Regions from separate parts of the Lysinibacillus sp. GW821-FHT14F06 genome, predicted to be linked through region 4. Evidence: riboswitches for the same ligand, from Rfam matches in the RefSeq annotation. Region 4 holds a riboswitch; each other region holds the start of a gene.

Region 1 (7,783 bases), on a different contig from region 4:
GCAGGGAGTGTCAATACAAATCCAGTTGTGGTAAGACGCATGATTGGTACTCTCAAAAAAGCAGGATTGCTGTCTTCACAAACAGGCATCGCTGGTTATGAGTTATTGGTAGAGCCAAAAGATTTAACATTATTAGCTATCTACCAGGCAATTGATGGGCCAGAGCAGCTTTTTGCGATTCATGATGAGCCAAATCCAGCCTGTATGGTGGGGAGAAAAATCCAACATACATTGGAGGGTGTTTATACATCTATTTGGCAGGCAATGGAAGAACAGTTACAAGCACAAACTTTACAGGATGTGCTAGATCAACTTCGTCTTTAAACGAAGTCGATCTTTTGTACCCACCCTGTAACTTAATTGGTTACAACTATAAACTAGGAGGAACACATAATGAAGATTGGTATAATTGGAGCAACAGGGAAAGCAGGACAAAGAATAGTAGAGGAGGCATTACAACGTGGTCATGATGTAACAGCCATCGTACGCTCTGCATCGAAAGTAGTGGGAAATATTTCTGTTATGGAGAAAGATGTATTTGCTTTAACGCAAGAGGATGTAAAAGGCTTTGATGTTGTTGTTAATGCGTTTGGCGCCCCATTTGGTCAGGAAGAATTACATGTAAAAGCAGGTCGTCATTTAATTGAAATTTTAACTGGCATAGATACAAAATTATTTGTTGTTGGTGGAGCAGGTAGCTTGTTTGTAGACCCAGAAAAAACTGTACGTGTAATGGATACACCGGACTTTCCTGAAATGTTTTATGCAACAGCTAAAAACCAAGGTGAAAATCTACATGATTTACAACAATCATCAATTACTTGGACATTTTTAAGTCCATCAGCATTCTTTGATCCAGAAGGTCCAAGAACAGGAAGCTACAAAGCGGGTGCTGATCATTTATTGGTGAATGCTGCTGGTGAAAGCTATGTGAGCTATGCGGACTATGCCATAGCTGTAGTAGATGAAATTGAAAATCCAACTCATATAAATAGTCGTTTTACTGTCACTTCCGATAAATAATAAAGAAGGCGTTGGATTTATCGGAAAAGAAATAGTAACCAAACAGTACCTATGAGTAGCTGATAACTTGCTCCTTTTCTTTACTACACTCACATCATAATACGGAATAATGGACCGAGCGCGTATAGAATGCGCTCGGTTTTTAGCGAATAATTTACTTTTTTAAAGGATTTTTTTATTTTACAGAAAAATGACTGTTTACAATCCGCCATTAATTAGCTACTATCAAGTGTGAGTATTGCATAAAAGGAGACGACAATGATGTCAACACAACGTATAGAAAAAGATTTTTTAGGTGAACGTGTATTACCAGCAAATGCTTATTATGGGATTCAAACGCTACGTGCGACTGAAAACTTTCCTATTACAGGCTACACAATTCACTCTGCATTAATTAAAGCAATGGGGATTGTCAAAAAAGCAGCAGCATTGGGCAATATGGAAGTACACCTATTATCAAAAGAAATTGGTGAGGCAATTGTCGAAGCAGCACAAGAAGTGATTGATGGAAAATGGGATGCAGAATTTATAGTAGACCCAATTCAGGGCGGTGCAGGTACATCGATCAACATGAATGCCAATGAAGTAATTGCAAACCGTGCCCTAGAAATTTTAGGGAAAGAAAAAGGGGACTATCAATCAATCAGTCCAAATAGCCATGTGAATATGTCCCAATCAACAAATGATGCTTTCCCAACAGCTATTCATATCGCTGTTTTAAATTTAATAGATGAATTACTGCTAACAATGGATAATATGCAAGCGGTATTCCACCAAAAAGCAGAGCAATTTGCACATGTGATTAAAATGGGACGTACTCATTTACAAGACGCAGTACCTATTCGATTAGGACAAGAATTTGAAGCTTATTGCCGCGTTATCAACCGTGATATTGTACGCATCCATCAAACTCGCCCGAATCTATATGATGTGAATATGGGGGCAACAGCAGTAGGTACAGGTTTAAATGCGTTCCCTGATTATATTAAGTCTGTCGATGAGCATCTTGCTGAAATTTCAGGATTACCGTTAAAAGGTGCTACTCATTTAGTAGACGCTACACAAAATACGGATGCTTATACAGAAGTGTCTGGTGCATTAAAAATCTGTATGATCAACATGTCTAAAATTGCGAATGACCTTCGCTTAATGGCTTCTGGTCCACGTGCCGGCTTAGGAGAGATTATCTTACCAGCTCGCCAACCAGGATCTTCAATTATGCCAGGTAAGGTAAATCCAGTAATGCCAGAAGTTTTAAATCAAGTTGCCTTCCAAGTAATCGGTAATGATCATACAATTTCTCTAGCATCTGAAGCAGGGCAATTAGAATTAAACGTGATGGAGCCTGTGTTAGTATTTAACTTAATTCAATCTATCAGCATAATGAATAATGTATTCCGTGCATTTACTGAAAACTGCTTAAAAGATATTGAAGCAAATGAAGAGCGTATGAAAGAATATGTGGAGAAAAGTGTTGGTGTCCTAACGGCTGTAAATCCACATATTGGCTATGAAGTGGCTGCTCGTCTAGCGCGTGAAGCAATTCTTTCTGGTCGTTCGATTCGTGAACTTTGTTTAGAAGAAGGCGTACTAACAACTGAACAATTGGATTTAATTTTAGATCCATATGAAATGACACATCCTGGTATTGCAGGGTCAAGTATTATGAAATTGAAATAATAGACTATAGAGAGCACTTTGCCTAGCGTAAAGTGCTTTTTTATATGACTTGTTTCTTACAATAGTGGGGCTTTTTTCTGTGAATCGAAGGAAAATTCAACTATAATAACTACATTGGAATATTATTATAGTTGGGGGAATTTAGTATGAGTTTAGGAAAAAGAAGTATAATTGGTTTTTCTGCTTTAAATGTTCTTATGATTATTATATTAGTCATAGACCTAGCAAATCTTACATCATTGGATTGGTTATCCACAATATTAACAATACTAGGAATTGCAATGACACTTTCCTATATTGTCTATGTACAGTATAAAATTATTAAGCCCATCAACCAATTAGCAGCATCTGCTCAGGCAATTGCTGAGGGAAATTTGCATACTGCTCCTATTGAAGTGAATTCCAATGATGAAATTTCAGCGTTAACAAAAGCATTCATAGAGATGAAAGAACAATTACAAATTATCACTCAAAAAATTGCCCATAGCTCTTCAGACTTATCTACGAGTATAGAGGAGCTATCTGCCAGTACAAATGGAATTACGATGGCTGTTGATGAAGTTGATTCTCAAATGGAAAAAACATCAGATGGACTTAAGCATGCAGCTCAATCAGCCAATGAAAGTGCAGTGGCTATGCAAGAAACAGCAGATGGCATTGAACGGATTACTGTAGCAACGCAAGATGTTTTTGACCATGCAAAGGAAGCAAATGATGTTGCAGGTAACGGTGCAGAAATTTTACATGTGGCTAAAAATCAAATGCAATTTATCTCGAACTCAACTGAAAAAACAAGTCAGTTAATGCAGCAGTTAACAAATAAAATGATGGATATCAAAACAATGATTGATATGATAACAACCATTACAGATCAAACGAATTTACTAGCATTAAATGCAGCAATTGAAGCAGCACGGGCTGGGGAACATGGTCAAGGCTTTGCGGTCGTAGCAGAGGAAGTTCGTAAATTAGCAGAGCAATCCAAACATTCAGCACATCAGATTGTTGAGCTAGTAGTTGGAATTGAAAATGATACAGCACAGGTAGCGTCATCGGTTGAAGAGGATTTAAAAAATGTTCAGCAGGGTGTCTATGTTATTGATGAAGCAACAAAGTCATTTGGTACGATATCTCAACATGTAAGTAAAATGACGAGTCAGCTGGAGGATATTTCTGCTACGGCTGAGGAGCTTTCAGGTAGTGCTGTTGAGGTGACAAAATCTGTTATGACAATTGCTTCTGGTATGGATAGGTTATCACAATATACAGAAGTTGTTCTACAATCAGTAGATGAGCAAAGCGCCTCCATGCAAGCGGTCAATACAGTATCACAAGATTTATGTGTACAAGCAGAAAATTTACAGCAGCTTACACAGCGATTTAAGGCTTAATTATGTAATAGAAGATTCTACTATAAATATAACTTATGGAGTTTACAACATTTGTACAATGTTGAAATAAATGGCCCATTGCCTGTGACACTTTCAAGATTATAAAAAGCCCGCGCTTAAGCGAGGCTTTTTTGTTATGCAAAAGAAGAAGGGGTGCGAAATGGACAGATTACCATGAGAAGGGTCAAAGGCTTGCTGGGTACATGTATGAATTGAAGAATAGCAAGGAAGTTTATATCAATACCTATAGCTATTTGAATTAAAGAATCATCAAAGATATTCAGGTACATGTATTTTGTATGAGCTCAATAAAGAATGATGTGCTACCCATTCGACAAGACCTGAAAATGGTGGGGTGTTTGATTATTGATGGCTTGTAAGTTATAGATATTCAATATTATGAAAAGCTAAAAGGTATTTAATGTATCTCTATTTTGAGCTTATTATTATATCCATGCAAATGCAAAATGGAGGGATGAAATGAAAGTTCTTTTGTAAAACATGCAAATATTTTTGAGGGGCTTCAAAATCATGATACGGAACCAACTGAAAAGCAGTTAATAGGATAAAATGGCTTGTTGAAAATATATGTCATACAATTTCAAACAATAATCGTAACAATCATTTTTCCAATTATTTAATGAAGAAAGTATTTTTTTTAGGAATATACTATATATTGTGGTAATTGACTTTAGAAAAATACTACTTTACAATTAATACTAGTAAGCTATAAGGAATGTGAAGTAAACACGATTCCTTAACAACTGAATAGCGTGTAATAATAGGTGTAAATTGCGTGCAATTTACTGAAAAGGGAAGTCGGTGCAAATCCGACACTGTCCCGCAACTGTAAATGTGAGCGACTTTTCGTATACCACTGTTTAACGACGGGAAGGGGAAAAGTAGCGATGATCATGAGTCAGGATACCTGCCTATTATGAGTACACACCATAACCCTACGAGGAATAGGAGGTGGCATGTTGACAAAACAGAATGCTCTGTTTGTCACAGTACGTCAGACGCCCAAATTAAATAAAGGTATGTGGATAAATTCCCATACATTTAGGTTTGGGTATTGTTTGACTTTTTGTGATGAACGAAAACAATAAATCGAAGGGTTTCCTCTAAATGAAGGAAATCCTTTTTTTACTGATGACTTCCGTTTTGAAAATATGTACGAAAAGAGGATGCACTTATGACGAATATTCATGTATGGTCAGCACAGGAAACGCACTTTGAGGATATGAAAATTTGTAAGCAGCCACGCACTGAAGTTGCCAAGCAAGCAAAAACAAGAATGGCTGTGGAATCACTTGTTGATCAAATACTTGCAACCAGCCTTATTAGTAATCAGCGACTATTTGATCAAATTTTATATAACAAGGACATTATTTGGATTCAAAATGAGGAATTTAATGGACATCTTTTCGCAAGGGCAGAGATAACAGAGAACCTGAAAACAAAAACAAATAGCTTTATGATGTATATGCCAACAAATCCAATTGTGTATGAGGTTGATGGCGAACTTTATCATTTAATTACACGCATCGATTCAACCCGTGCCAAACCAAATCTAGAACGACTTTTTGTAGAGCCTAAGCCTGTATTAAGTGCTGCTCGTGTCAATGATTTATTGTGCTCGATTGTGATGCGTTTTTATGAAACTTATTTGGAAGATTTATCACGAATCACACAGGATAGCAAACTTATTAGTTTTGTAGAACGCGAATATAAGCATTTTTTACTAGCCGTAAAGGAACTAAATGATTATCATTTAAACTGGCATCCACGCGGCAATGGTCATGAGCTATTGCTGCAATTAATTGATAATTTGCAACTTTTGAAAAGTAGACCAGGCAAAGTGTTAACAGACTTTTCTAATTCACATAGCTATGCTGTTGTAGAACCTTCTTATCGTCTTTTCAAAGACACAAGGCAAAATGTACGAGCATTATAGGAAAAAGCAACTGTTCAGATTCAAAAGGAAACGGCTCTGGTACAAGTGAATATCGCTCCGGTCAGCTCAAAAATAGCTCGGGTACAAGGGAGAACCGCTCCAATCAGCCCTAGAACAGCTTAGGTTCAAGAGCAAATCGCTCTGGTCAACCCAAGAACTGCTCAGGTCCAAGAGAATACAACCCAAATTAGTCAATATCTTCTCAATAGCAAAACCAATTAATACAATCTTAGTACAGAAACAGGACATGGAAGTAATTTCCCATGCCCTGTTTCTATTTTCTGAATTATTTTATACAATGCATTGCTGCTTGTGCCTCATGCCATGGAACGGAATAGCCTTTCCCCTTTGCACAAAAAATACTGGCAGATGTATATTCAGGATCGGCATTCTTATCATAGCCGACTTGCATAATAATTTCTTCCGTATTATGACACACATCATAGCCATCAAATTGCAGAGAAAGGACACCCTTACCATTAGTGTAGGCCGCAAAGGTTGTACTATAGCTCATAAATGTCGCGACAGGGGCACGGCCCGTAATCACGACATCATCTTCGGAAATAATTGGCGGGTCAAATGTACCGAATGCTTGCTGAATATCAGTCATCATGCGGCCGATAAAATCGGTAGATGCTTTTAACTTAAAGCGGTAATACGGCTCTAAAAGGACATTCTCCGCTTGCTCAAGCCCTTGCCTCAATGCCCGGAATGTGGCCTCGCGAAAATCGCCGCCCTCGGTATGCTTAATATGAGCACGGCCCGTTACAAGCGTAAAGCAAATATCAGTCACGGGAAAGCCTGTTAGTAATCCATGATGTTCTCGCTCGAATAAATGCTTTTCAATCAGTCGTTGATGCCCAACGGATAAATCGTCCGTATGACATGCATTGACAAATGTAATACCAGTACCGCGTGCACTTGGCTCCATTAATAAATGTACTTCCGCATAGTGCTTTAAAGGCTCGAAATGACCATATCCTGTAACAGTTGATGAAATTGTTTCCATATATAATATCTGTGGTTCCCCGAATGAAATGGCTAATGAAAAACGCTTGTTTAGCACATCGATAAGTACCTCAAGCTGGATAACACCCATAATATGTACTTGAATCTCTTGAAATTTTTCATGCCAAATCACACGTAATGACGGCTCTTCCGCTTCAAGTATACGAAAGATTTTTAAGACTTCCTTTATATGCTGTTCACCCTCGTATTGTACTTTGGCCTGCAGGGTTGGCACTAACTCATAGGGCTGTGGGTTACTGGAGCTTCCAAGGATTGCACCAATATTTGCTAAACTAAGCCCTTTTACAGCAAAAATTTCACCAGCTGTAACTTCTTGTACGGCTTCAAAACGATGTCCGTTATACAATCGTATCTCCGTCACTTTTTCGGTTACGTCTCCAAATGAAAATTCATCTCGAATATGTAAGGTTCCCTGTAATGCTTTGATAAAAGTTAAGCGTTGATGGCCATCATGTCGAATTTTAAAGACTTCACCTTGAAATGGTGCTGCAGCATCGAAATGTGTTTCAGTAAGCAGTGGGAGCTGTGCTAGGAATTCCTGTATCCCCATATCTTTTAATGCAGAGCCAGTAAAGCATAAAAAGGCTTTCTCCTGTTTAATCAACGCTTGGAGGTGGGCAAGACAGTGAGTGTTATCTAATGTTTCATTAAGAAAAGCATCCAAAAGATTGTCATCACGTTCAGCTAGCCATTCCATTATATT
Region 2 (7,783 bases), on a different contig from region 4:
TGTTACGGTTAATTGCAGCTGGTGGAGTTAGGTTTTGACGAATCCCTTCTAGACCCGCTTCTAAAATAACAGCCATTGCTAAATATGGATTAGCGGCTGGGTCCACAGAACGTACCTCTACACGTGTTGACAGACCACGAGCTGATGGAATACGAATTAGTGGTGAACGGTTTTGTGCTGACCATGCAACATAACAAGGTGCTTCGTAACCAGGAACAAGACGTTTATAAGAGTTAACTGTAGGGTTTGTTACAGCTGTGAAGCCTTGAACATGCGCAATAACTCCTGCCATGAATTGCATAGCTGTATCAGAAAGACCTAGTTCAGTCGATTCATCGTAGAATGCATTTTCTTTCCCTTTAAACAACGAAACATTGAAGTGCATCCCAGAGCCAGCTTCACCGTATAATGGTTTTGGCATGAAAGTAGCGTGTAAGCCATGTTTACGAGCAATTGTTTTTACAACTAATTTGAACGTTTGGATATTATCACAAGCTGTAATAGCATCTGCATATTTAAAGTCGATTTCGTGTTGTCCAGGAGCTACCTCATGGTGAGAAGCTTCGATTTCAAAGCCCATCTCTTCTAGCTCTAATACGATATCACGACGGCAATTTTCACCAAGATCAGTTGGCGCTAAATCGAAGTAACCACCGTGGTCATTTACTTCTAGTGTTGGTTCGCCTTTTGCATCTAATTTGAATAGGAAGAACTCTGGTTCAGGCCCTAAGTTGAAGCTTGTGAAGCCCATATCTTCCATTTTCTTTAGGATACGTTTTAGGTTATTACGTGGGTCACCAGCAAACGGTTCGCCTTTAGCAGTGTAGACATCACAAATGAAGCGTGCTACTTTCCCTTTTTCAGAAGTCCAAGGGAATACTACAAACGAATCTAAATCAGGATATAAATACATATCTGATTCTTCGATACGAACGAAACCTTCAATAGATGAACCATCAAACATCATTTTATTTTCTAGCGCTTTGTCTAATTGGCTTACAGGAATCTCAACGTTTTTGATTGTGCCAAGTATATCCGTAAATTGTAAACGAATAAAGCTTACGTTTTTTTCTTCGATTAGACGTTTAATGTCCTCTTTTGTGTATTTACCCACAGTTTTCCACACTCCTATAATTTGTCTAGCTTTTATCTTTACCCTACCCTATTAAAGGCTTTTAATAGAATCGGGATAAATCCCCACGTCGAATGGATGATTTTTGCATGCGTTGTGCTTGACGCATTTCCTCGCGCATAATGCGACGTAATTCTGAGTCACTTAAATCTGGCTCATCTGTCGTTACAGGGTCACTCTTTTTAGCAAATAATTTTTTAATCTTTGCCATATTCATTCCCTGCTCTAAATAATCCTTTATTTCTAGCAATGTATCGACGTCATTTAATGAGAACATTCGACGATTGCCATCTGTTCGGTGCGGCTCAATTAAATGGTGTTCTTCATAATAACGAATTTGGCGTGCCGAAAGCTCGGTCAATTGCATCACGATACTCATGGATAATAACGGCATAGTTCGTCTAATTTCACGACTCATTTAAGTCCCCTCCAATACCCGCTTATCATATAACGAAATTTTTACACTGTCAACAAAGATGTAAGGTTTCCTAACATCGATTTTTAATATTTTTTTCGACTGCTACAAAATTGTAAAAAACTATTCAGAATCATGATTTGAATAGTTTTTTACCTATTTATTTCTGAATTTTTTGAACAGCACTACAAATGGCGAATTTTACATGCTCATATGTGAGGCCGCCTTGAATAAATGCTGTATATGGCGGACGAATAGGACCGTCTGCTGTAAGCTCAATACTCGAACCTTGAATAAAAGTACCTGCTGCCATTATGACATCATCCTCATAGCCTGGCATATAGGCTGGCTCTGGTGCGTAATGGGCATTAATCGGTGAGTTTGCTTGAATTTCACGACAAAAGGCAATCATTTGTTCAGCTGTTTGGAATGAAACAGATTGAATTAAATCTGTTCGTTTCGCATCATAGCTTGGTGTCGTAGACATACCAATTTCTTCTAGCATTGCAGCTGTGAAAATGGCGCCTTTTAATGCTTGTGCTACAACGTGTGGCGCTAAGAAAAAGCCCTGATAAAAATCGCCCAGCGTATTTAATGTTGCACCTGCTTCAGCGCCAATACCAGGTGACGTCATACGAAAGGCACATTTTTCAACTAAATCAGCGCGACCAGCAATATAGCCTCCAATTTTCGCCAATCCTCCCCCTGGGTTTTTAATCAGAGAGCCTGCCATTAAATCTGCCCCTACCTCTGTCGGTTCCTGATCCTCCACAAATTCACCATAGCAATTGTCGACAAAGATAATAGCCTGCGGTGCTAATTCACGGACTTTCACGCACATATCAGCAATTTCTGCAATAGTAAAGGATGGTCGTGTTGCATAGCCCTTTGAACGTTGAATAGCAATCATTTTTGTATTCTCTGTAATAGCAGCCGCTACACCGTCCCAATCAATCTTTTGATTAGCCATTAAATCCACATGATGATAACTGATTTTATAATCCTTTAATGAACCAGTATCCTTGTCACCGCCATCTACTATGGATTGTAATGTATCGTATGGCTGACCTGAAATATACAGCAATTCATCACCTGGTCGCAGCACTCCGAATAGACTAAGCGTAATGGCATGTGTCCCCGAAATAATCTGTGGACGTACGATGGCAGCCTCCGCTCCAAAAACCTCTGCATAAACACGCTCTAAATTGTCACGCCCCTCATCATCATAACCATATCCATTAGAAGGATGTAAATGATAGTCACTAACTTGATGCTTCCTAAAAGCTGCAAGCACCTTTTGTTGATTAAAGAACGCCATATCGTCTACCTTCCTATGAAACGGGTAAACCTTCTCCTCTATTTCGGTAGCTAATGCTAACGTTTCTGTTGTTAAATTCGTTGTAAAAGTCATTCATTCTTCTCCATTCACATTTGTTCAATTGTGGGCACCATACCCACAAATTGAAGTTTTCACTTTACTCCTATCTCATCTTAACAATTTGTAGATGTGTCTGCAAAACTTGCCTATTGTTTCTACTCGTAATATGCGCTAAGCTAATGTGCGGACTTCTTTCATTATTTTCGATATTTCGACTACAAAATTCATAGATTCTGTTACATTTAATAGAATTCTTTAACTTTAATGAGAAAGTACATTATTTTTCAGAAGGGGTGAAAAGGGATGGCTTGGGAGGTTTTTAGTATTATTGGAACAATTGCCTTTGCTATTTCTGGGGCAATTATCGCGATGGAGGAAGAATACGATTTATTCGGTGTTTATATACTCGGTATTGTCACTGCCTTTGGGGGTGGAGCAATTCGTAACTTGCTTATTGGCTTACCTGTTACAACGTTATGGGGACAGGATATGATGTTCCAAATTGCGCTTGCGGCGATTACTATATTTTTTATTTTTCCACATCATCTAATTCAGCATTGGCATCGATGGGGAAACTTCACAGATGCAATTGGCTTATCTGCATTCGCTATTCAGGGCGCACTCTATGCTGTAAAGCTCGACATGCCAATTAGTGCAGTTATTGTAGCTGCTGTCTTAACTGGTTCAGGAGGTGGGATTGTTCGAGATCTATTAGCAAGACGCAAGCCCCTTGTATTACGTGATGAAATTTATGGTGTTTGGGCAGCTCTAGCAGGACTCGTGATTGGTCTAGAAGTATTAACAGGCGACCTCTTTTTATATGGATTATTTGGTATGATTACAGTGCTAAGAATTCTTTCCTATATGAAGAAATGGCGTTTGCCTTTACGAAAGCTGAATCGAGCATAACCATTTTATGAATAGTAACAAGCCCAAATAGTTCCAATATATGGACTTGTTATACTTTTTGGTACTACAAAGAAATGCCTTAAGCGTATATTTTTTCACCTATTCATTCGATTCTACTAGCACTACAGATTCCTCAAGTGTAGCCATGTTTTTCATCATGGAGCATGCTGCATCTAAAATTGGAAAGGCTAAAGCTGCACCAGAGCCCTCTCCTAAACGCATATTCATATGCAGCATTGGTTCTATCCCTAACAACTTGGCTGCTATTTTAGCACCTGGTTCTTCTGAGGCATGTGAAGGAATAATGTAGTCCTTTACTTTTGGCTCAAGCTCAAAGGCAATGAGGGCAGCAATCGTAGAAATAAAGCCATCTATAACAACAGGCTTGCGATTTGCTGCAGCTGCAAGTACAATTCCAGCCATAGCACCTATTTCTAAGCCACCAACTTTTGCAAGAATATCAATAGGATCGTGGCGATTTGGTTTGTTTAATGCAATGGCATTTTGAATAACCTCCACCTTATGCGCAATTCCTCCTGCGCCAACACCTGCGCCCATTCCCGTTACTACATTTGGATGACAGGCTTGAAGCACGGATAGGATAGCCGCACTTGGTGTAGTATTCCCAATACCCATTTCTCCAGTACCAAGAATATCGACTCCGTTACTTATTTCACTCGTTGCAACTGCAATACCTACTTCGATGGATTGAATAGCTTCTTCTCTTGACATAGCTGGACCCTTTGCCATATTGTCTGTTCCATATTTAATTTTCTTTAAAATGACCCCAGCATCAAGTGGTAAATCTTCTTTTACACCAACGTCAACTGTTACGATTTTTGCATTGGTTATGTTGGCGATAGCACAAACACCCGTAAGCCCTTTTGGAAAATTCATTGTTTGTAAAAAGGTTACCTTTTGTGGATTAGAAGTTACATCCTCCTCACAAACACCGTGATCTGCAGCACAGACAATAATTGCTTTGTTATCTATCTTTGGAAACATTTCTCCTGTAATACCAGCTAATTGTACTGCAAGAGATTCTAGTTTTCCCAAACTTCCAGGTGGCTTACTAAGAGCATCTATACGCTCTCTCGCTTTCTTCATCATATGACTGTCTACATGTTGAATACTTTCAATGGTTTGTTGTAATAATTGCATGAATCATTCCCCTTTCTATTTTACATTGAGCTTTAGAGAAAAAATAAAAAGCCTGTAGTTTATTCATCACAAATAAACTACAGACTTTTCCATCGTCTATATAATCGAAGCAATTAGGCAGGTCTCCTGGCTCAATTTCAACATTTCATAGAACCTTCCCAGCACCATGCTAGTGGCATACTCTATGAAACTCCCTTTTACAGTGGTGGGACCGCTAAAGACTTACACTTTATTCCCTATTCTCCCATAATGGGCACCCAATGCTATTATGCAATTTCTTTTAATTTACTGTAAAGTTTTTTGGGTGTCAATATGACAGCATTATCTTTATTACACTTTTGTATCAATTTCGCCTTGGCGTATTTGCGCCTGTAGAGGTGGAAGTCTTCTGTATCTGCCGCTGTCGCTACGCTTACGCGCATAAAACATCTGCCGCTATGCTTTCGATACAAAAACATTTGCTGAATAAAGATAAATAATCTAGAAAGTTGGAAAAAGACCAGATTGAATTTGGTGAATCTGACCATTCTTAACTTCAAATGTTAAATCAGCTGCATTTTTTATCATTGAATCGTGTGTCACCAATACAATGGTTTTTCCCTTTACTTTGTTTAAATATATGAGTAGAGATTCTATAATGCTCTGATTTTCTTTATCTAATGAAGCTGTAATTTCATCAAACAAATATATTTCGGCATCCCTTAAAAGTGATCTCGCTATAGAAAGCCTCTGCTGTTGTCCAGTAGAAAGATCAAGTCCATTATGTCCAATTAATGTATCAAAATTATTCTCCAAAGACGTTATAAAATCATATATATTTACTAGCTTGCATACTTTTATTAAATCTTCATTAGTAGCATCTGGATTTGCTAAAAGTAAATTCTCTTTGATAGTTCCAGTTAGTAAAAAATGATTTTGAGAGACTAGACATATTTTTTTCTTATAGATATGGTGAGGAATATTTTTCACATTATATTGATTTATTAATATTTCCCCTGTGTAACCTACATATAACCCTGAAAGTATGTTTAACAAAGTTGTCTTTCCTGATCCGCTCACACCTTTAAAAAGAACGATTTTTTTTAAAGGTATTGCAATATTAATATTTTTAAAAATTGGTGAAAATTCATTAGAATATTCATAACATACGTTACGTAACACCATCCTACCTTCCTCAAATGAAGGTATCGTCATATGACTAGACATATTGTTTACATCACATTTTGTTTCAGCAGGCACATCTAGTAGATTTTTAACTCTATTTATGGATACTATGGCTTCTTGAAAAAAGGTATTTAGTTGTCCAAATCTTAAAAATGACTGGTTAAAATTATTTGAATAAGAAGTAAAGGCAATTAAAATACCTATAGTCAAATCTTCTTTATAAATAAGATAGACGCCTAAAATAAGAATCAACAAATAGCTTATATAATTTATGAATTCTATTATTGTCCCGGATTTAATATTTAACAACATTTTTTCAAGCGATAGTTTATAGACTAAATCATTTTTTTGAGAATATCTATTTACTCCCTCAGCTTCATTATTTAATAGTTTAAACAATTTAAAAGATGACAGTAACTCTCCTAAGTATGTTAGATAATGATCTAAACTTTGCTTTACACTAATGTCCTTTTCCCGTATTTTTTTGCCATAAAATTTAAAGATAAATAATGTTAATGGACATGTGATAAATAGAATCGAAACTAACAATAAATTGATATTTAGTAAAATTATAAACACAACTAGAATACTAATACAATCGATGAAAATATTTAGTAACTCTGAAAGAACATTTGAAAAAGCTTTTGTATCGTTTTCAATTTTATTCATCATTTCGCCTTTAGGAATTAATTGATAATCATCCATATCCTTAGCCATAATTCGTTTAACCATTTTCAATTTAACATCTATTTGAATGTTAGCAATTAATTTCGCTAAATAATATTTCTGAATAAATTTAATGCCTAAATTAATTAAAAATAATATTGCAATAAATAGGATGATTTTTAATGCGTTACTTACTTCCTTATTTGTTACATAATCTATAAACCTACCAAATATTAAAGGATGTATTATGTTTAAACCCATCGAAACGCACATTATAGTATTTATAAATACTAATTTCCTGTTATATGGACCTGTATATTTAAATACCTCCAGTAATACCTTCATGTATTATGTTATTTGCCTCCTAATCTTCTTATCAATTTATTGATCCTCCAACTTTATGATAAACGAATAAGCATCTTGAGGTTTTTCTTTCAAAATAGTAAGATAATCTGTCATATATGATTCTGTAGTTGTATGAAATTGTTCATTTTTCATTGTTTTCAGCTTTGCTTCACTAAATAAATCACTGTTATTATTTAGAATAACTTTCTGTTCAATAATTTTTTTTAACAACTCATAACATACCGTCTGTTTCTCTGTCTTCCAAGTTTCGTTCATTAAAATATTTAGTAAATCTTCTATAATATTATAGCCATAATTAAATTCAAAAAATTTATTAGAATATGGACGTATTTCAATTGTCTTTCCATTAATGCTTATAATATTTCCGACTTCTCTATTAATTGGTAAATTAAAGTCTTTAGTAATACTAATTTTTTGATAAGGATTTTTTATTCCGAACTGTGCCATTTGTTGGGTAAGGTCTGAATAGATAGCAGAAAATCGATCAGCTCGTTTTTGACTTACTCCTTTATATTGAACAGTAATTTCATTGAATACATAACTCTCATAGGGCTGACTCATTAGCTCGTTCTCTTTGAATTCTTCATACAAA
Region 3 (7,783 bases), on a different contig from region 4:
CTGGCAGGGTAAAACGGTTGAGGATATTCTAAAAACACACTGCTCAGAGTATGAATTATATACGAAATCCCCTGCTCAATTCGTTGCTACTCATACTGAAAGCTTTGATGCAGTGACAGAACGGGCAATGTTTACCCTTAAGAAAATTGCAGAAAAATATCCACAAGAAAATGTCTTAATTGTTTCTCATGCTGTCACAATTAAATGCATTATTAATGCCATTTTAGAACGCAGTATAAATCAGCTATGGGCAGAGCCGTTTATCAATGGTACAAGTGTTACAATAATTGAACATGTTGAACAGCAATGGCATGTGAAAGAGATAGGTACCATTAATCATCTGCAATAGGAGGTGTTTACATTGCCATTGATTTTCATAACTGGTGGAGTACGCAGTGGTAAATCCCATTTTGCAGAAAAAACGGCGATAGAGCATTATCAGACGAAAGCGGTGCAAGCATTGCGCCTTATTTATATTGCGTCTGGAATTGCACTGGATCGTGAAATGGAGAAACGAATACAACGTCATCAGGCTGATAGACGGACTCATCGTATCCATTGGCTGACTATTGAAGCCCCATATAAGATGGTAGCTTCGCTCCAAAGTCTAAGGGATGGTGATGTTGTATTATGGGATTGCGTCACAACATGGCTAACAAATGCATTCTATGAGGGCTTTGATAAAGGAAAGCCGTGTGTAGACCAACCAGGCTGCTTAGAGGAGAAGCTAAGTGATTTAAAAATAGCTGTAAAAGCATTACTTGATAAAAAGATCACGCTTATAGTTGTATCCAATGAATTATTTGATGAGCCTCCATATCTTAATGAGGAGGTAGAATTATACCGACAAATGCTAGGGAATTTACATCAATGGTTTGTTTCGGTGGCAGATGAAGCCTATGAAATAAATTATAGTATCGTAAAAAAATGGAAATAATGTTCTTAAACTAAAATGAAGGAAGGCAAAACGATGAAAAATTTCTGGCATAGTCTATTACTTGCATTTCAATTTTTTACGGTTTTGCCAGTACATAAAGAATTATCTTTAACAAAAGGAACTGTTACAGGGATGTTCGCCTTTTTACCATGGGTAGGTGCATTAATGGGTACTGCAACAGCGGCAGTGATCTATAGCTTAACGGAATGGACGGCGAGCAGTGAGATATTACTGTCCTTTGTGATTATTGGACTATTCGCTTTATTCACTGGGGGTTTACATTTAGACGGTTTTATTGATATGGGAGATGCCTATTTTTCGTATCGGGATCGTGAGAAGCGGCTTGAAATTTTGGATGATCCGCGTGTGGGTGCATTTGGTGTACTTTCTGTGTTATTTTTAGTGCTTGGAAAATTTGTGATACTGCATGAATTATTCGTACAGCATAAGTTCGCACTCTGGATGCTTATTTTTGTTCCATTATTAACGAGAGTAGGAATGAGCTTTTATTTTATGTCACTGAAATGTTCAAAAGAAAAAGGGCTTGCCTACTTTTTTAAATCCCATATTAAGCAACATGTACTAGTTGGTTTCATGCTTGTCTCATTAATTGTAGCCTATACAATCATCTTCCTTATTGTAGGCTTTACATTTGTACCAATAGTGCTTCTAGCGGTTTTAGCTATGGCTCTTGTGGTTTTTCGGCAATTTACACTACGCAACTTTGGCGGCGTTTCTGGTGATTTACTTGGCGCTTCCATTGAGGGAATGGAGGTTGTATTGTGGGTAACACTGTTATTGTGCGTTTAATGAGGCATGCACCAACAAAAGAAAATTTGGAAAAGCGTTATCTTGGCTGGACGGACTCATCATTAGCTGATACATCTAGACTACCAATAGTAGATAAAAATGCTATGAAAGTATATGGCAGTGATTTACGACGTTGTAGAGAAACGGCTGCTCATTATTTTCCGAATGCTGCTTACATAGCTGATTGGCGATTTCGAGAGTCCAATTTTGGGGAGTTTGAAGGAAAAACATATGAGGAGTTAAAATCTGATCGTCGGTATTGTGCATGGTTAGATGATCCTGTTTCGTCTCCTCCACCGAATGGGGAAGGCTTTGCTGCATTTTGTCAACGTGTGAAGGATGGTTTTTCTGCACTACCAAAGGATGAAGATGACTATTATGTTGTCGCACATGGTGGCGTTATTCGAGCATTGCTTGTAGAATTTGCCCCAATGGAGCAGTCCTTTTGGTCGTACAATGTACCACATGATAAATTGTTTACCTTAACATTTTCAAGGAAAGCTTGGGAGGAGGGAAATAGATGCATGTCTTTATCGGAGGCGCCTATAATGGAAAAACCGACTATGTTATGACATTGCTTGGAGATCAAGAGGTGGTGTTAGTTGATGGTTATCTGCCTAAATCTATCCCTGTGTGTGATGTATTAGTTATAAAAGGCTTGGAAAAGTGGCTTGTTACACAAAATCTTGAGGAGGATGAGAATCTTGTCAAAACCATGTTAACAAGACTACAGGCTCTAGAAGAAAATAGGACATTGTATATCGTAGTTACTGATATGGGGCGCGGGGTTGTGCCGATGGAAAAGCAGACAAGATTACTACGTGATACTTGTGGGCGCTTGTATCAAGCTTTATTTGCTAAAGCAGAACGTGTCGTGCGCATTTGGTACGGTATCGCAGAGCAAATTAAATAAGACAGAAAAGAGGAAATGGAATGAATCGACAAAGATTGACGAAGTTGACGTTCACTGCTATGGTAGCTGCCATTTGTGCTGTTGGAGCGATGATTAAAATTCCAGCAATTATATCGACTGCTGCGTTGGACTCTGCCCCTGCATTTTTAAGTGTCGTATTTTTATCGCCAGTATTCGCAGGAGTTGCAGGGGGCATTGGGCATTTTATTACAGCCTTAACGACTGGATTCCCATTCGGACCATTACATATAATTATCGCAGCAGAAATGTTTATCGTTGTCTGGATTTTTGGAATGATGCATAAAAAAGGTATGCATTTCTGGAAATGGCCTGTGGCACTTTTTTTTAATGGTGTGGTAGCACCATTACCATTTTACTTTATTATAAGTCCAGCATTCTATTGGGCGTCGCTAACTAGTCTTCCGTTGGCAACTCTTATTAATCTAGTTATTGTTGCAATTGTCATGCCAATACTCTCTAAGGTGTTTCTACGTAAGGACGGGCGAGTACATTGAGAAATGCAGTTAACATAGGTGGGCTTATTGCAACTACAGATAATGCTGCAGCAATTGGTGAAAAGCCACAAGATATTGTGTCCGCTTCAAATAAACTCACGGCTTACTTTACAGCACGTGTTACCTTTTTAGAGCAGCTTACAGCAAATGCTTTACCTAAGCATATTATATTAGCAAATTTTTCTGGAGATACTGCATGGTCTAGTTATGTAGCTGGCATACAGCAGGTTTTTGAGGAGGCTGGTCTAATATGCCCGCAGATAGATGGTAGTACGGAATCCAATATGCCAACTTTACAATCGGCTTTATCAGTTACAATGCTTGGCGAGCCGCAAAAACGTACATCCAATGAACTTGAGCATCTTTGTTGGTATACGTATGGACTGCCACTTGTAGGAAACGAAGTCCTTGCGCAGCCCGAGGATGTTGCACAGCTTCAAGCTATTTATCGTGCATGGAATGAGGATATCGTTCAGCAAGTTTGGCCAGTCGGATCAAAGGGCCTGCAAGCAGAATTTACTCGACTTTTTGGCAGCATACATGTTGAAAGTGACTTAAATATTGAGAAAAGTGCTGGGCCTAGTACAGTGGTATTACTTGGGATACATTCAGAAAAAGAGCAACTGGCACAAAAAATTTTTTCTAGAAATTTTGAAAAACTACGTAAAACTGCATTGTAATTGGGCTTGCTTCGAGAAAAAGTAACGCTTTAAAACTTGCAAGGGGCGAAACACCTATTGCAACACTAAACACAATATGTTAGATTTGTTTAGGAGTTAAAACACAATATATAGTATTTTGGACAAGCGGTACCAATATGGTTTAAAAGGGAATTCGGAGCAAGAGTCATCTTTAGCCGAAGCTGTCCCCGCAACTGTAAGTGCTGACAAATGATCAAGAGGCCACTGTTTTAAAACGGGAAGGTGATTATTTGAAAGAGGCATGAGCCAGGAGACCTGCCGCATTGTTCAAGACAGCAACACATTCTTCGGGGGTTGAGAAGTGGAGGCGAGAGATTTGCACACTTCTTTGTGTGCCTGTCCTTCATTTCCATTTCTGATTTTACAGCGATCATGTAACCGATAAGATGTTGCATGATCGCTTTTTGTGTTGTCTGGAGATAGAAAAGGAGAGAATATGTACAATGACAATTCAAATCGAGCAGCAAATGACTAAGTTAATGAAAAGCTACACGGAAGATGAGCTTGAAAGCTTTGTCAGGTTATCGGATCGTTGGCTGCGAAAAAATGATAATGCCACATTTGAGGCATGGGCAGATGCAATGATTCTTCAAACACTTAGTCTGATTGACGAGGAGGAGCCATACTGGACATTTGTAGCCGCGCACATCTATTTAGAAAAATTATACGATCAATTTGCGATGCGCCGTGGTGTTTCACCAAAGGATGTTTATCAGGTTTTCCCAGCACAATTAGCACGTTATACAGAAGCTGGCTTGTATCATAAAAGCTTAACAACAAAATATAGTGAGCATGAGCTTCAGGAATTAGCAAGCTATTTAGAGCCTAGCCGAGATGAGTTGTTTACGTATATTGGCTTAAAGACATTAATGGATCGCTATGTGGTGCGTGATTATACTAAAACACCAGTAGAGCTTCCACAAGAACGCTGGATGGTCATCGCCATGACATTAATGCAGGATGAAACAGAAAATCGTCTTGAAAAAGTTCGAGAAGCTTACTGGGCGATGAGTAATTTATATATGACAGTGGCAACACCCACATTATCAAACGCAGGGAAGACACATGGTCAGCTGTCGAGTTGTTTTATTGATACAGTGGATGACAGCTTACAAAGTATTTACGATACGAATACAGATGTGGCAACACTTTCTAAATACGGCGGTGGTATCGGTGTATATATGGGCAAAATCCGTAGCCGCGGCTCGTCCATTAAAGGCTTCAAGGGTGCCTCAAGTGGGGTACTACCATGGATTAAGCAATTAAATAACACAGCCGTCTCTGTTGATCAGCTAGGCCAACGTCAAGGGGCCATCGCTGTCTATTTAGATGTTTGGCATAAGGATGTTTTTACATTTTTAGATTTACGTTTAAATAATGGGGATGAGCGTTTACGTGCGCATGATATTTTCACAGGACTGTGCTTACCAGATGTATTTATGGAAGCAGTGGAAGCACGTGAAGATTGGCACTTATTTGACCCACACGAAGTACGTGAGGTGATGGGCTTCTCATTAGAGGATTTCTATGATGAAACGAAAGGCAATGGATCCTTCCGAACGAAATATGCCGAATGTATCGCTAACCCATTATTAAGCCGTGAAGTCGTCCCTGCCATCGATATTATGAAGCGAATTATGCGCTCACAGTTAGAAACAGGCGTACCTTTCATGTTCTATCGAGATGAAGTGAACCGCATGAATCCGAATAAGCATGAAGGAATGATTTATAGTTCAAATTTGTGTTAATTGTAGCACCTTCAATCAGAAATGATTGTCGAAAACTCCGTTAAACGGGGAAAGTCACTCAGTGATAACCCACCGTGCTAAATCTTTTGATTAAATATTTGGAGTTTTATACAACAGAACAAATATTCGTTTTTAGGAGTGGTTGTTATTTCTAAAGAATATGGGTTCATTTATGTAACGACAAATAAAATAAATGGTAAAAAGTATATTGGAAAATGTATATATGGTCGCGTAAATAACTGGGAAAATTATTTAGGATCAGGAGTATATTTGAAAAGAGCCATTAAAAAATATGGTAAAGAAAATTTTGAGAGAAAAATTATTTGTAATGCTTATTCCGAGGAAGAATTAAATGAATTGGAAGAATATTATTTGAATTATTTTGATGTTGTCAACTCTACTGAATATTACAACATTAAGATTACGTCAATTGGTGGAGATATCTTTACTTTTCATCCAAATAAAGAGGCAATTAGGAAACAGAGAGTTAAGCAAATGACTGGTGAAGGCAATCATCAATTTGGAAAACCTAAAACGAATAAAATGATTGAATCAGTGAAAAAAGCCAACTCAAAACATATCATCATTGATGATGTTCATTATGAATCTGTGACATCTGCTTCAGATCAATTAAAAATAGGAATTAGTACAATCAATTACAGACTAAATTCAGATAATTTTCCAGCGTATAAACGAGTAATGCCGAAAAAGGAACTTAAAATTAATGGCTACCCTTGCAAAGTGGGAAATCAAGTATTTGATTCCATAACAGAAGCTGCTAAGCATTATGGTATTTCAACACATGCAATGAGATACAGAATGAATTCTCAAAATTTCCCTGACCATATTTTACTAAATCAAAAGTAAAAGCCTAACGACTATCGAAAGCATAGCTCATTGAAAAATATGAGTGAAGAAGCGAGTAGAGTACCCCTCAAGCGAGGCCCACTAAAGGGATAATTCATAAAGGGAAAAGCGGAGCATCCTACAGGTAGAGCTGAGGATGATGATATAGTCTCCTCTGCATAGTGATATGCAGCAGTTCTTAAAGGAACGGATTAGGTTTAGCGAACCTAGTTGAAGAAAAGGACCGAAATATTCCAAAATATGTCACCCACTGAATTTGAATCCATCACACTAGAAGATGATGTCATCGTGACTCGTCGCAAGCCTGGAGATTTTGTGGTTTGTAACTTGTCCTCTATTAATCTAGGAAAAGCTGTACCTGCCAATGTATTAGAACGTTTAATTCCAATTCAAGTACGTATGTTAGATAACGTTATTGCCTTAAATACTATTCCTGTGAAGCAAGCAGAACGCACAAACTTACGCTATCGTGGTATTGGGCTTGGCACATTTGGCTGGCACCATCTATTAGCGCTGAAGGAAATACAGTGGGAATCTGAAGAAGCGGTAGAATTTGCGGACAAGCTATATGAAGAAATTGCCTACTTAACGATTCGTGCTTCTACCGCATTAGCAAGTGAAAAAGGCGCATATCCTTTATTTGAAGGTTCTGATTGGCAAACTGGTGCCTACTTTGAAAAGCGTGACTATAACAGTGACAAGTGGAATGCTTTACGTGAGGCTGTGGCGAAAGAAGGTATGCGCAATGGCTATGTTATGGCGGTTGCTCCAAATTCATCAACATCAATTTTAGCGGGCAGTACAGCAACGATTGATCCGATTTTCCAAAAGAGCTATTCAGAAGAGAAAAAGGATTACAAAATTCCAGTCACAGTGCCTGATTTATCACCAGTAACAACTTGGTACTATAAATCTGCCTATTTCATCGATCAAAATTGGACAATTAAGCAAAATGCAGCACGTGCACGCCATATCGACCAAGGCATTTCACTTAATTTATATGTACAAAATACGATTAAGGCGAAGGATTTGCTTGCACTGCATATGAATGCTTGGGCCAGTGGTGTGAAAACGACCTATTATGTACGCTCAACATCTGTAGAATTATTAGAATGTGAGTCTTGTGCAAGCTAGGAGGATAAAATAATGACAACAATTACGAAACGACAAATTATGGATAAAGAGGCACCGAACCGTTCCACAGGGATAGTAAACGGCCGTTCCTCCAATATTTTAAATTGGGATGATGTGCGCTTTAGCTGGGCCTATCCGAAATATAAAAAAATGCTAGG
Region 4 (7,783 bases):
GAGAGGCATCTACAACTAAACGATAGCCTTGTTCTGTCATAATAGTCGCCATTTCTTCAGCTGTTAATCGTCCAATTAAATGAGGCAGACCCACCTCAGCAAGGCTAGAGGCTGCTGATTCAGTAACGACTGTTGCCGTTACATCATATCCTGCTGACTGTATTTCAAGAGCTAAGTCTCTAGCATCACTCGTCCCTGCTAACATGAAAATCATTTCACAGACTCCTCTTCATGGTGATGGTCATGTTCGTGATGATGATCATGATGGTCGTGATCATGATCGTGGTCATGATGGTGATGATGATGCGCATGACCATGCACCGCTGCATATGCTCGATAATTTTCTAAATCCTGCATACCTGTTGATGTCCCATTTACAGCTTGCTCAATACGCTCTAGTAGCACATTTTGCAAACGTTCATGATAGCCAAAATAGTCAGCAATTTGAATATCACAATCTGGATATTTGTCGTTAAATTGTTGACACATACCATTCATACGTTCCATCAGGATGCCCGTGAATAAAAAGTACGGAAGCATAATGATTTTTTTAGCACCTAGCTTAACACAGCGCTCAATTCCCTCTTCGACACGAGGGTCCGTTACCCCCATAAAGGCACTTTCAACATATTTGACAGGCAACTTTTCCCATAACAGACGTGTAATTTTATAAAAATCACCATTTGCAGATGAATCACTGCCGCCTCGTGCAATTAACAAGATAGCTGTATCCTGTTGTTCCTCTTCAGCATTGAAGCCGATTTCAGCTAAACGATCCTCTAAAATAGCAAATATCTCTTCATGGACACCTATCGTTTGACCATATGTGAATGTAATATGTGGATAATGCTCACGCGCATGTTCGATTTCTGCTGGGATATGTAGCTTTGAATGCCCAGCATGAAGAAGAATAATTGGAATCACATGCACCTCTGTTGCACCCTTCTTCACACAATTTGTTATACCCTCTTCAATGTTTGGAGAAGCAAACTCCAAGAAACACGTTTCTACTAAGAAGCTATCATCAATACGAGGTGTCATTTGCTCAATAAATGTACGTACCTCATCATTTCCTGCTGCTAAACGGCTTCCATGGCCGACAAATAAAATTGCTTTCATCTCATAACTCCTCACTAGTCACCGCATGGAGCGGGCTCTACTTTTATTTTTGAAGACATATCCTGATACGTAAAGTGCAGAATCTTTTTAACACGTTTAAAATACTTAAACAGACGTTCATTTGGGTGGGCATTTGCTTTATACTCCTCAATGATATCCGTAATGAGTGGAATAAGTTGTTCAGGCTCTAGTCCCTCTACAACTGGCTGTGCAGCATGTGCTGTACGTCCTACTGGCTTTGCCCCAATAAAAACATCGAACCTGCTTTTACGATAAACAATACCAATATCATCAAATACTGCTCGATAGCACGCCATACCGCAGCCATTAAAGCCAATATTCAAAGTTTTCGGTAAAGACATACCACCAAGTTTCTCCTGAATCTCCTCTGCATATGGAATCGAATCAACCTTTTCTCCGTAACAGAAGTCACAAGCCTTTAATGATAATACATCTCCAATCGGTGTCAGTAAAAATCCAACCTCACGAAGCTTGGCTGTAATTTTTTCTGGCTCTGTCGTTGGGATTTTTAAATGGATTTGATGGTCAGGTGTGTATTCCATCGTTCCATCCTCTCCAACAACTTCTGCCAGCGTGATCATCTGTTGCGGAGTGAAAAATTTATTGGCTACTCCTGGGCTTACAGCTAATTCAAAGATAGATTCGATTTTTTGTTGCACAAGCTTTGGTGTTATCTTTACCTCATTTGTTCCTTTGACCATCGCTAACGCTGCTGTCGCCATCTCAAGTGAAGTTTTTTTTTGCTTTGGATTAGGTGTAATGGCTACACTGGGCTCAATACGATTAGCATTAGGATCTGCTGCAAAGTCATTGCGTGCCTCCCCTGTTTCTTGATTCATTGCCCATGGTTCATTTTCTTCCCTTAAACGTTGGTGTGGACGTAATGGCTGCTTTTCCTCACCGAGTGTATATTTACGCTGATAGCCGCGTGGTGTAATCATTTTATTATCATAGAAAAACGTTGATGAATTTCCGATAATAACCGTTGTCAGCATCCCAATATCATGCTCTAGCATTTCTGCTAAAGTTGTCATTGTAACTTCCTGACGGTCACGATACGCGCTTTTGACAAGCCCCACTGGAGTATCAGGTGAACGATATTCTAATAAAATGCGCTGGGCCTCCACAATTTGTCTAGTACGTCGACCACTTTTTGGGTTATACAACGCAATCACAAAATCCGCCATCGCTGCTGCCTCTACACGCTTCGCAATTAAATTCCAAGGTGTTAGGTGGTCACTTAAACTGATTGTACAAGCATCATGCATAATTGGAGCACCTAGTAAACTTGCACATGAGTTGATAGCTGAAATACCTGGAACAATTTCTACCTCTACACCAGTTGCTTCCGTCCAACCAAGCTCGATCAATACCTCATACACTAATCCTGCCATGCCATAAACACCAGAATCACCGCTGGAAATAACAGATACGATATTCCCTGCCTCCGCTTGGCGTACCGCTTCCTGTGCACGAGATACTTCCTCCGTCATACCTGTGCTAACAATGGATTTTGCATTAACTAAGTCTTGAATAAGCTCTACATATGTTTTATAGCCTATAATCATATCACTCTGTTGTAATGCCTCCACTGCCCGATGTGTAATATGATTAAAATCACCAGGCCCAAAGCCAACCACGAAAATCTTCCCTTTTTGCGCCATTTTGTTACCCCTCTTTCACCTTTTCGATGCCTTTAATGGCTGTTGTTTGTGCTGTCCGCTGTAACGTGCCCTCACGAAGCGTAAAGACATGTTCATCATGCAGTGACTCATGATGTAAATCCTGTACAAGTGCCCTTGCATGCTCTGTTGTTGGCACACGGTACCAATTTCCTTGTGGATACGCAATGACAACACACGCATCCTTACATCTGCCATTGCAGCGTGTCCGTGTTGTATGTATTGTTTTATCAAGTGCCTGTAACTGTATTTCATCACGAATAGCTTGCGTAATTTCCTCCGCTTCTTTTTTCATACAGCTACTGCCATTGCAAATAAAAAGATGTGTTTGCATCCCTTCTAAATTCCAAGTAGTCATCGTTGTTCTCCCCCTCAATACTTTTAGGAACAAAGAAAAACCTTTACTCTAATTCGAAGAGTAAAGGTTTTGTAGAAGCCAAATAAAGTCGAATAAACTACAGGTACTCGCCTTTGCTTCAACTTCTCCCTCCGAAAAGTTTGCATGCATGATTACATAAGCAGGTTTCCTGACTTAAGCTTCCATTTACTTTCGCGCCTTCCCAAGTTTGCACTAGGTGGCATTTGCGATTTCATCAGCTATTACAGTAGCGGGGGCTGTATCGGATTTTCACCAATTTCCCTATTATCTTGAAAATATTCAAGCACTTATGTATGTTTTTATATCAAATTTGTATGTTTAACACGAATTGAAAACTGTCTCTATCATATCTTATAATTTTAAAATTTCAATATTTCTCTCTAAAATTATGACATTTTCATTAAAATTTCATCAAAAAATTCGTAGAAAAAAGAAAAGTTTCTCTTTTATTTTATCAGAATTTTCTAGATTGCACCTCAATTTTAAAAATTTTTTCTAAAAAAGATAGCCTCAAGATGAAAAATCATGTTACACTGTGTCGTGAAATCTCACAACTTCATCTTTTTTCGGTGCGAAGTGCTTATCATTTCGCTTAAAAGGGAAGCCGGTTCAAGTCCGGCGCGGTCCCGCCACTGTACTAGGGAGTTTTATAGAGAATGTCACTGTCCAACGGATGGGAAGGCCTATAAAACGAGGAACTAAAGCCAGGAGACCTGCCGAAAAGTATGTGAACGTTTCAACCTACGAGGATAGGTGTGCGGCTTAGTAGAATCGAATTCTATTTGTCTTAGCTATGCACTTTTCCAATATGGAGAAGTGTTTTTTTATTTTCGCACGCTAATTCAAAAACTATAAGTGAGGAGGAGAAGTTTTGAAATTCTCAGGCTGGAAGCTTAGTTATTTCTTATTGGCATTTTTATTTGTGCCAAATCGTGCATTTGCCATGCATATAATGGAGGGCTTTTTGCCAATCGAGTGGGCCATTTTTTGGTGGGTTGTATCCATTCCATTTATTATTTTAGGATTACGTTCAATTCGCAAAACGATTGATGCAAACCCTGAAACAAAAATGATTTTAGGACTATCAGGTGCCTTTGCCTTTGTGTTATCAGCATTAAAGATTCCGTCTGTAACAGGAAGCTGCTCGCATCCAACAGGTGTTGGGCTCGGCACAGTTCTTTTTGGACCATTAGCAATGAGTGTAATCGGAACGATTGTATTATTATTCCAAGCTTTACTTTTAGCACATGGAGGGCTTACAACTTTAGGAGCTAACGCCTTTTCTATGGCAGTCGTTGGTCCAATTATTGCTTATTATGTATTTAAAGGCTCTCAAAAAATGGGTCTATCATTTTCTTTAGCTGTATTTTTAGCTGCTATGCTTGGTGATTTAGGTACATATATTGTCACTTCTGTACAGCTAGCTCTTGCTTTCCCTTCTGAGGTTGGTGACTTTATGGCTTCATTCTCAAAATTTGCGGGTATTTTTGCTTTAACACAAATTCCTCTTGCTGTTAGTGAAGGAATTTTAACAGTAGTCGTGATGAATTTCTTAAAAAAATACAATGTAAGCGAATTAAAAGCATTACGTGTTTTCTCAACAAAGGAGGCACATTAGGATGAAAAAAAACTTATTACTGCTTGCAATCGTTGTGTTATTAGCCATTATCCCACTTTTCATACAAAAAGGTGCTGAATTCGGAGGAGCAGATGGTGAAGCGGAGGCAGCAATCGGTGAAATAAATGCTGACTACGAACCATGGTTTGAAAGCTTATGGGAACCACCAAGTGGAGAAATTGAAAGCTTATTATTCGCACTACAAGCTGCTATTGGTGCCGGTTTCATCGGCTATTTCATCGGCTATATGCGCGGTAAACATAAAGAAGGTTAAGTATGTTACTCATTGATAAGTATGCATATATGAATAAGCTAGCGTCTGTTCATCCGCTAGAAAAAATGATGTTTTCCTTTGGACTATTATTATTGTCGCTTATCATGAGAGATGAACGAATTTCACTCATTACATTTATTGTAATGAGTGCTTTTATCATTATAGGCGCTAAAATCCCTGTTAAATATTATTTTAAACTATTATTGTTACCCGGATTTTTTTTACTATCTAGCTTACTATCTATTTTAATTTCAATAGCACCAGCGACTAGCAAACTACCTGCACATATCTGGTCATTTTCTTTTAAACATTGGACAATTTTTGTGGGCAATGTAAGCTTATTTACAGCACAGCAACTTTTTTTCATCGTTCTTGGAAGTGTCAGTTGTTTATATTTTTTAATCCTAACAACATCCGTACAATCTATTTGTCATGTGTTACGACAATGTAGAATTCCTGCGTTGTTTGTTGAGCTAGTGGAATTAACATATCGATTTATTTTTATTTTTTTAGACAGTATGCAAAAAATTCACCTTGCTCAGCAGGCTCGACTTGGTTATCGCTCACCTGCCCAGTGGCTACGCTCTGTATCTATGCTTATCGCCGCTTTATTTGCTGAAATGTTCCAACGAAGCCGCGAGCTTAATAATGCCATGCAAGCACGTGGTGGCGAAGCGGTATATTGGCAGGAGAAAGCAACCTATAGCATGAAAAACTGGCTCGGTATTGCCGCTATCTTACTATTCCTCATCGTGTATGGAGGTTTTTTCTAATGACAACAGACTTATACTTTGAACTAAATCAGCTTTCTTACGACTATGTAGATGGAACACACGCACTAACAGATATTACACTCCAAATTCCGAAAGGCAAAAAAATCGCCCTACTAGGTCATAATGGAGCGGGAAAATCTACATTATTTCAGCTCCTCAATGGGATTCTTAAGCCAACTACTGGAAATATAGCCTTTTGCGGCAAGGAGCTACAGTATAGCAGAAAAGCATTAAAAGAATTACGTCAACAGGTTGGCATTGTTTTTCAGGATGCAGACAATCAGCTATTTTCGGGTACAGTGAAGCAGGATATTGCATTTGGACCTTTGAACCTCGGTTGGACAACTGAAAAAATTGAAGAGAAAATTGCTTGGGCAGTAGAACAAACAGAGGTGGAAGCGCTACTCGATAAACCAATACATTTTTTAAGTGTGGGTCAGAAAAAACGAGTAGCCATGGCAGGTGTACTAGCGATGGAACCATCTGTTTTATTATTAGACGAGCCAACCGCTGGACTCGATAATTATTATGCTGCACAAGTTTTACAGTATTTAGCCAAATTAGAAAATGGGGATCGTACCATTTTAATGGCGACCCATGACATCCCATTAGCCTATGAATGGGCAGATCAAATTATCGTTATGGAAGGTGGCAAAATCATCTATAACGGGGACCCTGTTGAGATGTTTTATCAGGAGGAGTTAATTCAACGAGCCCATCTGGAACGTCCCTGGGTCTTTGAAATGACACTTGCTTTACAGAGTAAAAAACTATTGAAGGAAAACATTAAGCTACCTCGTTCAAAGGATGATTTACAGAAACTGATTGAGCAGATTTGAGGATCTGTATCTGAGCTGTTTTTTGAGGGGACCCGAGCGATTCTTTGGGAATCTGAGCTCTTTGTCTTCTCACCTGAGCGATTCTTGGGGAAACCTGAGCTCTTTTTCTTCTCACCTGAGCGATTCTTGAGGGGACCCGAGCTCTTTTTCTTCTCACCTGAGCATTTCTTGGGGAAACCCGAGCTCTTTGCCTTCGCACCTGAGCATTTCTTGGGGAAACCTGAGCTCTTTTTCTTCTTACCTGAGCGATTCTTGAGGAAACCTGAGCTCTTTTTCTTCTCACCTGAGCGATTCTTGAGGAAACCTGAGCTCTTTGTCTTCTCACCTGAGCGATTCTTGGGGGAATCTGAGCTCTTTGTCTTCTCACCTGAGCGATTCTTGGGGGAATCTGAGTTCTTTATCTTTGCACCTCAGCGTTTATTAGAAGGAGCCGAGCTTTTTTCTTCATACCTTAGCGTTTTTTCTTGCATTTAATTCAGAAACCACCAATTAAACTAGAAAAGCATCTTCGTCCTATCATGGCGAGATGCTTATTTCTTAATCAAAATACTTTACGTAATTACAATATTGATCTTGTTTCATATGAAGATTTTCGTATAGCTTTCTTGCATTAATATTATCAGTGGCTGTTTGAAGTGTGACATAACGAGCAGATTGCTGCTCACAATATTGAAATACCTTATGCATTAATGCCGTGCCCACCCCTTGGCCCCTTGCATCTTCATTCACATATATATCATTTAAAATATATGCACGCTGTAAAGCAATGGAAGAAAAAGTAGGATATAATTGTGTAAATCCAACTGCCTTGTCATTTTCTACAGCTATAAAAATAATAGATTCCTTTAAGGCCATTCGTAATTGTAAAAATGCCTTAGCACTGCTTTGATCTGATTCAATACCATAGAATTGGCGGTATTCATCAAAAAGTACTGCTACCTCTTCTAATTCATTCATTGTTGCTTGAAATATGTTCATGCTGCTCTCCCCTTATGTCTACCCATGATTGTCAAAAAATATGAATCTAGCTCTCATTATAAAGGAAATAATCGGATAAAGAAAAGAATTCTTCACAAAT

Evidence for each region. Region 4 has a riboswitch for cobalamin ahead of AC1RNS_RS02620 (energy-coupling factor ABC transporter permease). Riboswitches for the same ligand answer to the same signal wherever they lie in the genome.
Region 1: linked by a shared signal. The riboswitch ahead of AC1RNS_RS04970 (hypothetical protein) and the one ahead of AC1RNS_RS02620 (energy-coupling factor ABC transporter permease) in region 4 are both predicted to bind cobalamin.
Region 2: linked by a shared signal. The riboswitch ahead of cobT (nicotinate-nucleotide--dimethylbenzimidazole phosphoribosyltransferase) and the one ahead of AC1RNS_RS02620 (energy-coupling factor ABC transporter permease) in region 4 are both predicted to bind cobalamin.
Region 3: linked by a shared signal. The riboswitch ahead of AC1RNS_RS09280 (ribonucleotide reductase barrel domain-containing protein) and the one ahead of AC1RNS_RS02620 (energy-coupling factor ABC transporter permease) in region 4 are both predicted to bind cobalamin.

What each region holds. Positions count from the first base shown of each region.
Region 1 covers NZ_JBXAPF010000004.1:7,358-15,140, forward strand. The annotation lists gene AC1RNS_RS04950 (Rrf2 family transcriptional regulator) at 1-324, shown strand, start outside; gene AC1RNS_RS04955 (NAD(P)-dependent oxidoreductase) at 394-1,023, shown strand; gene aspA (aspartate ammonia-lyase) at 1,282-2,703, shown strand; gene AC1RNS_RS04965 (methyl-accepting chemotaxis protein) at 2,850-4,094, shown strand; cobalamin riboswitch at 4,861-5,044, shown strand; gene AC1RNS_RS04970 (hypothetical protein) at 5,290-6,051, shown strand; gene AC1RNS_RS04975 (GTP-binding protein) at 6,338-7,783, opposite strand, start outside.
Region 2 covers NZ_JBXAPF010000001.1:92,869-100,651, reverse strand. The annotation lists gene glnA (type I glutamate--ammonia ligase) at 1-1,114, opposite strand, end outside; gene AC1RNS_RS00420 (MerR family transcriptional regulator) at 1,176-1,550, opposite strand; gene AC1RNS_RS00415 (methionine gamma-lyase family protein) at 1,708-2,958, opposite strand; gene AC1RNS_RS00410 (trimeric intracellular cation channel family protein) at 3,229-3,834, shown strand; gene cobT (nicotinate-nucleotide--dimethylbenzimidazole phosphoribosyltransferase) at 3,934-4,995, opposite strand; cobalamin riboswitch at 5,095-5,271, opposite strand; gene AC1RNS_RS00400 (ABC transporter ATP-binding protein) at 5,476-7,086, opposite strand; gene AC1RNS_RS00395 (hypothetical protein) at 7,207-7,783, opposite strand, start outside.
Region 3 covers NZ_JBXAPF010000007.1:195,985-203,767, forward strand. The annotation lists gene AC1RNS_RS09245 (histidine phosphatase family protein) at 1-349, shown strand, start outside; gene AC1RNS_RS09250 (bifunctional adenosylcobinamide kinase/adenosylcobinamide-phosphate guanylyltransferase) at 353-937, shown strand; gene cobS (adenosylcobinamide-GDP ribazoletransferase) at 971-1,747, shown strand; gene AC1RNS_RS09260 (histidine phosphatase family protein) at 1,720-2,319, shown strand; gene AC1RNS_RS09265 (bifunctional adenosylcobinamide kinase/adenosylcobinamide-phosphate guanylyltransferase) at 2,268-2,660, shown strand; gene AC1RNS_RS09270 (ECF transporter S component) at 2,681-3,175, shown strand; gene AC1RNS_RS09275 (hypothetical protein) at 3,172-3,855, shown strand; cobalamin riboswitch at 3,966-4,154, shown strand; partial or broken gene AC1RNS_RS09280 (ribonucleotide reductase barrel domain-containing protein) at 4,320-5,621, shown strand; gene AC1RNS_RS09285 (hypothetical protein) at 5,763-6,491, shown strand; partial or broken gene AC1RNS_RS09290 (ribonucleotide reductase barrel domain-containing protein) at 6,714-7,625, shown strand; gene AC1RNS_RS09295 (ribonucleotide-diphosphate reductase subunit beta) at 7,638-7,783, shown strand, end outside.
Region 4 covers NZ_JBXAPF010000002.1:77,440-85,222, forward strand. The annotation lists gene cobK (precorrin-6A reductase) at 1-214, opposite strand, end outside; gene AC1RNS_RS02605 (sirohydrochlorin chelatase) at 211-1,119, opposite strand; gene cobJ (precorrin-3B C(17)-methyltransferase) at 1,134-2,804, opposite strand; gene AC1RNS_RS02615 ((2Fe-2S) ferredoxin domain-containing protein) at 2,809-3,180, opposite strand; cobalamin riboswitch at 3,323-3,507, opposite strand; cobalamin riboswitch at 3,752-3,936, shown strand; gene AC1RNS_RS02620 (energy-coupling factor ABC transporter permease) at 4,073-4,819, shown strand; gene AC1RNS_RS02625 (energy-coupling factor ABC transporter substrate-binding protein) at 4,821-5,093, shown strand; gene cbiQ (cobalt ECF transporter T component CbiQ) at 5,096-5,866, shown strand; gene AC1RNS_RS02635 (energy-coupling factor ABC transporter ATP-binding protein) at 5,866-6,705, shown strand; gene AC1RNS_RS02640 (GNAT family N-acetyltransferase) at 7,243-7,683, opposite strand.